Regions from separate parts of the Burkholderia sp. YIM B11467 genome, predicted to be linked through region 2. Evidence: predicted binding sites of a transcription regulator. Region 2 holds the regulator's gene; the other holds the start of a gene.
The links. The regulator HrcA, encoded in region 2, represses chaperone genes, less so after heat shock. The targets are predictions, from matches to a motif close to TTAGCACTCNNNNNNNNNGAGTGCTAA.
Positions count from the first base shown of each region.

Region 1: the regulator HrcA is predicted to act here: its motif matches at 3,108-3,134, upstream of groES (co-chaperone GroES).

Region 1 is NZ_JBQVSQ010000001.1:607,135-612,717, forward strand. Features, by position in the region: gene ACTRWB_RS02675 (ABC transporter substrate-binding protein) at 1-694, opposite strand, end outside; gene ACTRWB_RS02680 (M20 aminoacylase family protein) at 748-1,869, opposite strand; gene ACTRWB_RS02685 (LysR substrate-binding domain-containing protein) at 2,054-3,013, shown strand; gene groES (co-chaperone GroES) at 3,167-3,457, shown strand; gene groL (chaperonin GroEL) at 3,470-5,110, shown strand; gene ACTRWB_RS02700 (hypothetical protein) at 5,410-5,583, opposite strand, start outside.
Region 2 is NZ_JBQVSQ010000003.1:534,119-539,701, forward strand. Features, by position in the region: gene ACTRWB_RS14445 (thioredoxin family protein) at 1-185, opposite strand, end outside; gene grpE (nucleotide exchange factor GrpE) at 196-741, opposite strand; gene ACTRWB_RS14455 (hypothetical protein) at 1,096-1,257, shown strand; gene ACTRWB_RS14460 (RNA-binding S4 domain-containing protein) at 1,229-1,636, opposite strand; gene hemH (ferrochelatase) at 1,721-2,785, opposite strand; gene hrcA (heat-inducible transcriptional repressor HrcA) at 2,911-3,933, opposite strand; gene ACTRWB_RS14475 (NAD kinase) at 4,065-4,967, shown strand; gene recN (DNA repair protein RecN) at 4,987-5,583, shown strand, end outside.

The DNA of each region.
Region 1 (5,583 bases), on a different contig from region 2:
TGAACGCGTCGCGCAGGTCGTTGTCCTGCTTGCGCAAGCCGAGGCCGTCGCCTTGCCCGAAGTATTTCGCGTCGTCGATCGGCGCGCCCGCGAACATGAAGTCCTTGCCCTGCGGTTTCTTCAGGAACCCGTCGCTGGCCGCGATCGACGCCTGGAACGCCGCATCGAGCCGCCCCGTCACGAGATCGGCGTACACCTGATCCTGGTTCTGGTACGACACGACCTGCACGCCGGCCGGCTGCCAGTTCGCGACCGCATAGTCGGCCTGCGCGGAACCCTGCTCGACCCCCACGCGCTTGCCCTTCAGCGACTCGGCGCTCGGCAGCAGCGGCGACCCCTTGTGCACGACCAGTCGCGCCGGCGCGTTCGAGATCCGGTTCGTGAACGCGATCTGCTGCATCCGCTTCGGCGTGATCGTCATCGACGACGCGATCACGTCGAACTTGCGCGCGAGCAGCCCCGGAATCATCCCGTCGAAGCTCGACTCGACCCACACGCAGCGCGCGTGCAGTTCCGCGCACAACGCGTTCGTGATGTCGATCCCGAAGCCCGTCAGCGTGCCGTCGGGCAGCTTGTATTCGAGCGGCGGGTAAGTCGGATCGACCGCGAGGCGGATCTCCTTGCCCGTCCAGTCGCCGGCATGCGCCGTCCCTGCCGCCAGCGCCACCGCGAGCGCCACCATCCACTGTTTCATTGCCAGTCTCCTTGTGTAAATCGTGATTCGTGAATTGAAATCGTGCAACCGCTTCATGCGAGGTATCGCTCCGCGAGCGCGATCCAGTAGCTCGCACCGGTCGAGAGGCACGCATCGTTGAAGTCGTAGCCCGGGTGATGCAGCCCGCATCCGGCCGCGCCGTCGCCGTTGCCGATCGACAGGTAGCTGCCTGGGCAAACCTCGAGCATGAACGCGAAGTCCTCGCTCGCCGCGATCGGCCGCAGATGCGGAATCAGCGCCGCGTCGCCGCCCCACTCGCGGGCTACGTCGCGCGCAAAGGCCGTTTCCGCCGCATGATTGACGAGCACCGGATAGCCATATCGATAGTCGATCTCGGCCGTCGCGCCGTAGCTCGCGGCCTGCCCGTGCACGATCGCGCGGATGCGCCGTTCGAGCAGCGCGCGCACGTCCGGCGACAACGCGCGCACGCTGAGTTCGAGCTCCGCATGCTGCGGGATCACGTTCGATGCGGTGCCCGCATGGATCGAGCCGGCCGAGACGATCGCCAGTTCCTGCGGATTCACGTTGCGCGACACCACCGTCTGCAACGCCATCACGATCGACGCACACACCACCACCGGATCGATCGTCGTATGCGGCGCGGCCCCATGCCCGCCGCGCCCGATCACGCGCACGCGCACCTCGTCGGCCGACGCCATCGCCGGGCCGTCGCAGAAACCGAGCACGCCGGCCGGCAGGCCCGGCACGTTATGCATCGCGAACACCGCATCGCACGGGAACTGCGCGAACAGGCCGTCGTCGATCATTCGCTTCGCACCGCCGAGCCCTTCTTCGGCCGGCTGGAAAATCACGTTCAGCGTGCCCGCGAAGCGCGCGCGTTCCGTCAGGCAGCGTGCCGCCGCCAGCAGCATCGCCGTATGACCATCGTGGCCGCACGCGTGCATCACGCCATCGCGCCGGCTCGCATGCGGCAGCCCGGTGGTCTCGCGAATCGGCAGCGCGTCCATGTCCGCGCGCAGCCCGAGCCGTTTCCCGGTGCCGCGCGTCAGTGTGCCGACCACGCCCGTGCCGCCGAGCCCGCGCGTCACCCGATAACCCCACGTTGTCAGGCAATCGGCCACGAGTTCGCTGGTTGCGTGTTCCTCGAAGCCGAGTTCGGGATGCGCGTGCAGCCGGTGGCGCAGCGCAATCATCTCCGCCTCGATGGCCGCCATTTCCGGTGGAATGTGTTCGTGGTCCAACCCCGATTCTCCTCGATACGTTCTGCTGGTCGATCGCCCGGATGACCGAGCCTGGCCGAATCGTATGCAGCGAAAATCCCGGCGAACAGCCGCGGTTTCGTTATGATGACAACCTTTCGTTGTCGGGTATCGCACCATGAGCACGATGAAGCTGCATCAGTTGCAGGCGCTCGTCGCGAGCGCGGAGGCCGGGAGCATCCGCGGCGCGGCGCGCTTGCTCGGGTTGTCGCAGGCGGCCGTCACGCGCGCGCTGCGCGAGCTGGAAGCGAGCGAGCGGCTGCCGCTGCTCGTGCGCGCGCCGGAAGGCATCGGCTTCACCGAATACGGCAAGACGCTGCTCACGCACGCGAAACTCGTGCTGAAGCAGCTCGAACATGCGCAAAGCGACCTCGAACGCATGCGCGGCCGCGTCGAGGGCCGGCTGAGCATCGGCGTGACGCCGTGGCTCACGGTGACGTTCCTCGCGGAAGCCGTGCTGCGGTTTCGCGAGCAGATGCCCGACGTACGCCTCGAACTCTACGAAGCGCTGATGGCCGTCGCCCAGCCGCTGTTGCGCGACGGCAGCATGGACTTCGCGCTCGGCCATGTCCAGCCGGGCGGCACGCAGGAATTCGCGTTCGAGCCGATGCTGCGCTACGACACCTCGGTCATGGTGCGGGCCGGCCATCCGTGCGAACGCGTGCGGTCGATCCACGACCTGCTCGACCGGGACTGGGTGCTGAATTTCGCGGCCGACGGGCAGGCTGCACTCGTCGATTACCTGTTCACGCGCCACGGCGCGCAGATCGACGAGCGGCGCATCGTGCGCGCGCAATCGGTCGCAATGCTGCAGACGATGCTCGAGCAGGCCGACATGTGCACGTGGTGCCCGACGATTCTCGCCGCCGTGCCGCCGTTCGGCGACCGGATGCGTGCGTTGCAGTTGAAGGAGACGTTCGAGCCGCGCGACCTCGGCATCGTCACACGTCGCAGCAGCACGCTGAGCGACGCGGCACGCTGCTTCATCGATTGCCTGCTGCACGTGATCCGCCGCCATGCGCGATCGGCGCGCAAGGAAGATCTCGCGCTGTTCAGGACGGTATCGCTGCTGATCTGACGGCGGCCCCGCTCGTCTCCCGTCCATAGCGCATCCGCGCAAATGCATTTCCGAATCCGTTATTGGATCGCGCCGCGGCTCGTTTCTATACTCGTCAGCACTCTCTGATGAAGAGTGCCAGCCAATTTCGACAGAACAGGACAGGACGAAGAGATGAGCCTACGCCCCTTGCACGACCGCGTCATCGTCAAACGACTCGACCAGGAAACCACCACCGCGTCGGGCATCGTGATCCCCGACAGCGCCGCGGAGAAGCCCGACCAGGGCGAAGTGATCGCCGTCGGCCCCGGCCGCAAGGACGCGGACGGCCAGCGCATCGTGCTCGACCTGCAGGTCGGCGAGCGCGTGCTGTTCGGCAAGTACGCGGGTCAGGCCGTCAAGGTGGACGGCAATGAGTTCCTCGTGCTGCGCGAGGAAGACATCGTCGCGGTCGTCAATCAATAACGGAGCGCAATCATGGCAGCCAAGGAAATCATTTTCAGCGACGTCGCACGTTCGAAGCTGACCGAAGGCGTGAACATTCTCGCGAACGCGGTGAAGGTTACGCTCGGGCCGAAGGGCCGCAACGTCGTGCTCGAACGCAGCTTCGGCGCGCCGGTCGTCACGAAGGACGGCGTGTCGGTCGCGAAGGAAATCGAACTCGCGGACAAGCTGCAGAACATCGGCGCACAGCTCGTGAAGGAAGTCGCGTCGCGCACCAGCGACGCAGCCGGCGACGGTACGACCACGGCCACCGTGCTCGCACAGGCGATCGTACGCGAAGGCCAGAAATACGTCGCGGCCGGGCTCAACCCGCTCGACCTGAAGCGCGGCATCGACAAGGCCGTCGCGGCGGCCGTCGAAGAACTGAAGAAGATCAGCAAGCCGACCACCACGAGCAAGGAAATCGCGCAGGTCGCGACGATCTCCGCGAACGGCGAGGAGTCGATCGGCCAGCGCATCGCCGAAGCGATCGACCGCGTCGGCAAGGAAGGCGTGATCACCGTCGAGGACGGCAAGTCGCTCGCCGACGAGCTCGACGTCGTCGAGGGGCTGCAGTTCGATCGCGGCTACCTGTCGCCGTACTTCATCAACAATCCCGACAAGCAGATCGCCGAAATCGAGAACCCGTACATCCTGCTGCACGACAAGAAGATCTCGAACATCCGCGACCTGCTGCCGGTGCTCGAACAGGTCGCGAAGTCGGGCCGGCCGCTGCTGATCATCGCGGAGGATGTCGAGGGCGAAGCGCTCGCGACGCTCGTCGTGAACAACATCCGCGGGATCCTGAAGACGGTTGCCGTCAAGGCGCCGGGCTTCGGCGATCGCCGCAAGGCGCTGCTCGAAGACATCGCGATCCTCACCGGCGGGCAGGTCATCGCCGAGGAAACGGGGCTGACGCTCGAGAAGGCGACGCTCGCCGAACTCGGCCAGGCGAAGCGCATCGAGGTTGGCAAGGAGAACACGACCGTGATCGACGGCGCGGGCGATGCGAAGAACATCGAAGCGCGCGTGAAGCAGATCCGCGTGCAGATCGAGGAAGCGACGTCCGACTACGATCGCGAAAAACTGCAGGAACGCGTCGCGAAGCTCGCGGGCGGCGTCGCGGTGATCAAGGTCGGCGGTGCGACCGAGATCGAGGTGAAGGAAAAGAAGGATCGCGTCGACGACGCGCTGCACGCAACGCGCGCGGCCGTCGAGGAAGGCATCGTGCCGGGTGGCGGTGTCGCGCTGATCCGCGTGCGGCAGGCGATCCGCGAACTGAAGGGCGTGAACGCCGACCAGGACGCGGGCATCAAGATCGTGCTGCGCGCGCTCGAGGAACCGCTGCGCCAGATCGTCACGAACGCGGGCGAGGAAGCGAGTGTCGTCGTCGCGAAGGTCGCGGAAAGCTCGGGCAACTTCGGGTACAACGCGCAGACCGGCGAGTACGGTGACCTCGTCGAATCGGGCGTGCTCGATCCGACCAAGGTCACGCGCACGGCGCTGCAGAACGCGGCGTCGGTGGCCGGGCTGCTGCTGACGACCGATGCGACCGTGTTCGAAGCGCCGAAGGATACGGCGCCGGTCGCGGGGCCGGGCGGGCCGGGTGCGGGTGGGCCGGGTTTCGATTTCTGACGCAGCGCCGCGCGCCGGTTCGCCGGTATGCGCGCGGCCTTGTGGAAACGTGCAACGCGTGGCGACGGCAGTCGTCACGCGTTTTTTCGTTGGACCATGCGAACCGTCCGTCCGGCTTGGCATGCAAGCGAATCGCGTCGGTCGGGCACACGCTTCAGCGGCGTATCGTTGCATCGATTCATCCGGTGTCATCAGTCGTTTCACAAGTTGATAACGCTGCCGCAACCTTTACGACCTTTTTACTTGCGGCCGCGCGTGCGTTCACTAGAATGTGTTCGCTATCCCTCACCGAGCACGCATCATGCGCATCCGAAGTCCTCGCCCTCCGAGTTGCTTTTCTGCCTGACAGGCAGGACGCCTGCGTCTCCTTTTCCCGAGCCACCGTCCTGCCGACAGGCGGGCGGTGCGCGCCGTAGTTTTTCCCGCGCACGCTTGAACACGACGTCGATGCGGTAATCGCGCATCGTGCGCTC
Region 2 (5,583 bases):
ATCGCGTCGGGCTGGGCGAGCATCGCCTTCTTCGCGACCTCGCAGTTGAAGCAGTCGACGCCCCAGAAGAACACCACCGCGAGCGCATCGCCCGCGCCGTCGATACCCGCGTCGAACGTGTCGGCAGCCAGCGGCTGCATGTCGAACACGTCGAACGCGGCCGGATCGACGCCGGCGGCAGCCATCGCGACGGCCTTACTTCGGCTGCGCGACGGTGACGAGCGCCGGGCGCAGCACGCGGTCGGCGATCGTATAGCCCTTTTGCAGCACCGCGACGACGGTGTTCGGCTCCTGCTCGGCCGGCACCATCGAAATCGCCTGGTGCTGGTGCGGATCGAACTTCTCGCCGACCGGGTTGATCGCGACGACGCGGCCCTTCTCGAGCGCGCTCGTCAGCTGGCGCAGCGTCAGTTCGACGCCTTCGCGCACCTTCGCGATGTCGCCGGACGTGTCGCTGACGGCCGCTTCCAGGCTGTCCAGCACGGGCAGCAGGTGCTCCGCGAAGCTTTCGATCGCGAACTTGTGCGCCTTCGAGACGTCATCCTGCGCGCGACGGCGCACGTTCTCGGTCTCGGCCTTGGCCCGCAGGAAGCTCTCCTGCAGCTCGGCGACCTTGGCTTGAGCCTCCGCGAGCGCCGCGTCGGCGGCTTCGGCGGCGGGAGTGGCGCCTTGCGCCGCCTGCTTCTCGCTGCCGATGTCTTCGGCCGATTGGGGTGCCGGGTTCTCTTGCGTGTTTTCCATGTCGCTGAAAGTCGATTAGAGGTTGAAGCCAAATCGGTCACCGCCGGACCGTATACCCGGCGGTACCGCACATTGCTGGTGCAAATAAGGGCGAAAACTACAATTTCAAGAGGGTTATTCGCCGGCATTCGCCATTGCCGCGAAACAACCGCGCGTCCTGCCGGTGCATGCGTCGCAGCGTTCGCCGGATCGGGAGAAACGGCCTGTAACAACGCTTACCTGGCAAGTACTAGCTGCGCACAACGCCGCTGCACTACACTCCACTCAAGCGTCGGAAAAGCGTGTTTACCCTAAGCTGACCGTCGCCTTACATCCACCAGGCGCCTTTTCACCCGTCTTCTCGAGGGGAGTACCGTGAAACTGACCTTTGCGATTTCGGTGGTCGCGCTGGTACTCATTGCCGGCACCACCACCATCTGTCTGTCGGGAGCCGTGACCGATCGCACGACCGAATACGGAAGCGCGCGGGCGACGTTCGACCAGATGTTCAGCTCCCACCAGAAAATCTGTCGATGATGCGCCGGTCGCGCTTCGTCGGCCGGCCGTGCAGCTCGGCCGCCGGCTCGCGATACGTGCGACGCCGCTCCAGTTCGGCGAGCCGCGCGGCCCGCCCCGCTTCCGTTTCCTCGTAAAGCGTCTGCGCGACGCTCGCCGGCCCGCGCACATCGCACACGCCGCGCACGGCAATGTGCCAGACGATGCCGTCCATCGCAATCTCGACCTCGTCGCCGACGCGCACCTCCTTCGCCGGCTTGATCGCGGAACCGCCGATCTTCACGTGCCCCTTGTCGACCGCATCGGTCGCGAGCGAGCGCGTCTTGAAGAACCGGGCCGCCCACAGCCATTTGTCGATGCGCAGCTTCGCGCCCGGTTCCGTGGAAATCTTGTAGTTCATGTCAGCCTCCGCCGGGCCGCCCCAAGGAGGCTGACCGCCTCCCCGGCGCGCAGCGAATGAAATGTGCGCGGGTGTCGTTCCATCTCAGTTCACCGTTTCGGGCTGCGCGGCCTTGACGGGCCAGCCCTGCAGGTTCTCGGCGACGATCTCGCCGATCGCGCCGAGCCACGCGGGTGCGCCGTTCAGGCACGGAATGCGGTGGAACGCCTTGCCGCCGCCGGCGAGGAACTCGTCGCGCACTTCCATGCCGATCTCCTCGATCGTCTCCAGGCAATCGGCCGTGAAACCGGGACAGAACACGTCGGCCCGCCGCACGCCTGCCTCGCCGAACTCGCGCAGCGTCGGCGCGGTGTACGGCTGCAGCCATTCGGCCTTGCCGAAGCGCGACTGGAAGGTGACGCGGCATTCGGTCGTCGACAGCCCGAGCGCGGCCATCAGCAGCGCGCCTGTTTGCTGGCACTGGTCGTGATACGGGTCGCCGAGGTCGAGCGTGCGCTTCGGCACGCCGTGAAAGCTCAGCACGAGCTTGTCGCCCGCCGCGAAGTCGGGCCGGCCGTGCTGCGCCCAGTACTGGCGCACCTGCTCGGCAAGCGCGTGGATATAGGCCGGATGGTCGGCGTAGTGCCGCACCGTGCGCACCTCCGGCTGGTTGCGCATGCGCGCGAGCGCGTCGAATGCGGCATCGAACGCGGTGGCCGTGGTCGACGCCGAGTATTGCGGATACATCGGCATCAGCAGCACGCGCTCGACGCCCGAGCGCTTGAACTGCGCGAGCGCGTGCGCAATGTTCGGGCTGCCGTAGCGCATCGCGTAGTCGACGAGCACGTGATAGCCGTTCGACACGAGCAGGTGCCGCACGCCGTCGGTCTGGCGCTCGGTGTGCACGCGCAGCGGCGAGCCCTCCGGCATCCAGACGGCCGCGTATTTCTTCGCGGACGCGCGGCCGCGCAGCGGCAGGATCAGCGTGCGCAGCAGCACCTGCCAGACGACCTGCGGAATTTCGACGACCCGCGGATCCGACAGGAATTCGGCCAGATAGCGCCGTACTGCGCGCGGCGTGGGCGCGTCGGGCGTGCCGAGATTGATCAGCAGCACGCCGATGCGGTGGGCGGCCGCGATGCTCGAAGGCGGCTCAAGATCGAAACGCATGGGCAAGAACGTGCTCAGGGCACGGGACCGGACGGCTCTCAATTATAGCGGGCCGCCCCGTACCGTTCGGCCGACTGTCGGCACGCACGGCGCCGCGGCACGATGACGGGGCGGGATCGGGTGTGCTACTGCTGGCTCAACGTCAGCGACAGCAGGCGCGCGGTGATGTCGACGATCGGAATCACGCGGTTGTACGCCATCCGGGTCGGGCCGATCACACCGAGCGTGCCGACGATCTGCCCGTTCACCTCGTAAGGCGCGGTGACGACGCTCATTTCCTCGATCGGCACGAGCGTCGATTCGCCGCCGATGAAGATCTGCACGCCCTGGGCGTGGCTCGACACGTCGAGCAGTTGCAGGAGGCCCGTCTTTTGGTCGAACACGTCGAACAGCTTGCGCAGCCGCGCCATGTCGGACGACAAGTCCGCCACCTCGAGCAGGTTGCGCTCGCCGGAAATCAGCACGGTGTCCTCGGTGTCGGGCACCTCGGTGCTGGCCGTCACCGCCAGATGCATCAGCGCGGTCATGTCGCCGCGCAACTGGTCGATCTCGTCGCGCAGGCGGCGGCGCACCTCGTCGAACGACAGGCCGGCGAAATGCGCGTTGATGTAGTTGGACGCCTCGGTGAGTTGCGACGGCGAGTAGTCGCGCGGCGTCGCGAGCATCCGGTTCTGCACGTCGCCCTCGGGCGTGACGATGATCAGCAGGATGCGCTTGTCCGACAGCCGCATGAACTCGATCTGCTTGAACACGTGGCTGCGACGCGGTGTCAGCACGACGCCCGCGAACTGCGACAGGTTCGACAGCACGCTCGCCGCGGCGGCGACCACCCGCTGCTGCGGCTCGCCGGCCTGCAGCGTGTTCTGCACCTGCCGCGCGACGGCCTCGGCGTCGATCGGCGTCTCGACCGTGAGCATCGTGTCGACGAACAGCCGGTAGCCGCGCGGCGTCGGCACGCGGCCGGCCGACGTGTGCGGGCTCGACACGAGGCCGAGCTCCTCCAGGTCGGACATCACGTTGCGGATCGTCGCCGGGCTCAGCTCGAGCCCGGAATAACGGGACAACGTGCGCGATCCGACTGGCTGACCGTCGGCGATATACCGTTCGATCAGGGTTTTCAGGAGGGTTCGTGCGCGAGGATCTAGCATGGTGGAAAATTTTAGCGCAACCGCGCGACCGCGGCGAGTGGCGTCGGCCGCCATTGCGCGGGCCGGCCCGATCCGGCCCCACCGGTGCACAGCCGGTTCTTTTCGTCAACGAGCTATGGTGTAATGCCGGCATGAAAACCGGTAATCAGTTCAATACTGTCGCGCTCGTCGGCCGGAGCAACACGCCCGGCATCGCCGAGCCGCTCGCCACCCTGGCTGCCAGCCTCGCGAAGCTGGGCTTCGAGGTCGTCTTCGAAGGCGATACCGCGCGCGAGTTCGGCATCACCGGTTATCCGGCGCTCACCCCGGCCGAAATCGGGGCGCGTGCGGACGTGGCGGTCGTGCTGGGCGGCGACGGCACGATGCTCGGCATCGGCCGCCAGCTTGCGCCGTACCGGACGCCGCTGATCGGGATCAACCACGGGCGGCTCGGCTTCATCACGGACATCGCGGCCGCCGACATGCACGCGCTCGTCCCCGTGATGCTGTCGGGCAAGTTCGAGCGCGAAGAGCGCTCGCTGCTCGAGGCGCGGATCATGCGCGACGGCGAACCGATCTACCACGCGATCGCATTCAACGACGTCGTCGTCAACCGCAGCGGCTTCTCCGGGATGGTCGAGCTGCGCGCGTCGGTCGACGGCCGGTACATGTACAACCAGCGTTCGGACGGCCTGATCGTCGCCACGCCGACGGGCTCGACCGCTTATGCGCTGTCGTCGGCCGGCCCGATCCTCCATCCGCAGCTGCAGGGCATCGTGCTCGTGCCGATCGCGCCGCACGCGCTGTCGAACCGGCCGATCGTGCTGCCGGACGACACGAAGATCGCGATCCAGATCGTCGGCGGGCGCGACGTCAACGTGAACTTCGACATGCAGTCGTTCACCTCGCTCGAACTGAACGACACGATCGAGGTGCGCCGCTCGAAGCACACGGTGCCGTTCCTGCACCCGATCGGCTACAGCTACTACACGACGCTGCGCAAGAAGCTGCACTGGAACGAACACGCATCGAACGAAGACGACAAGGCGTCCTGACGCCCCTCCGCCCGACACCATGCTCCGCCACCTCTCGATACGCGACTTCGTCATCGTCGCCGCGCTCGATCTCGAATTCGACCGCGGCTTTTCCGTGTTTTCCGGCGAAACCGGCGCCGGGAAATCGATCCTGATCGACGCCCTCGCGCTCGCACTGGGCGAACGCTCCGACGCGAGCGTCGTGCGCACCGGCTGCGGCCGCGCCGACATCACGGCCGAATTCACGCCGCACGACCGCGTCGTGCGCTGGCTCGACGAACACGCGTTCGACGCCGAGGACACCGTGATGCTGCGCCGCGTGATCGACGCGAACGGCCGTTCGCGCGCGTTCATCAACGGCACCAGCGCGACGCTCGCGCAACTGCGCGAACTCGGCGAGATGCTCGTCGACATCCACGGCCAGCACGCGCACCAGTTGCTGATGCGGCCCGACGCGCAGCGCGAGCTGTTCGATACGCACGCGGGGCTCGTCGCCGATGCCGCGAACGTCGCACGTGCGTGGCGCGTCTGGCGTGACGCGACGCAGGCGATCGACGCCGCGAAGGCGCACGAGCGCGAGCTGCAGCTCGAACGCGAAAAGCTCGCGTGGCAGCTCGCCGAGCTCGACAAGCTCGCG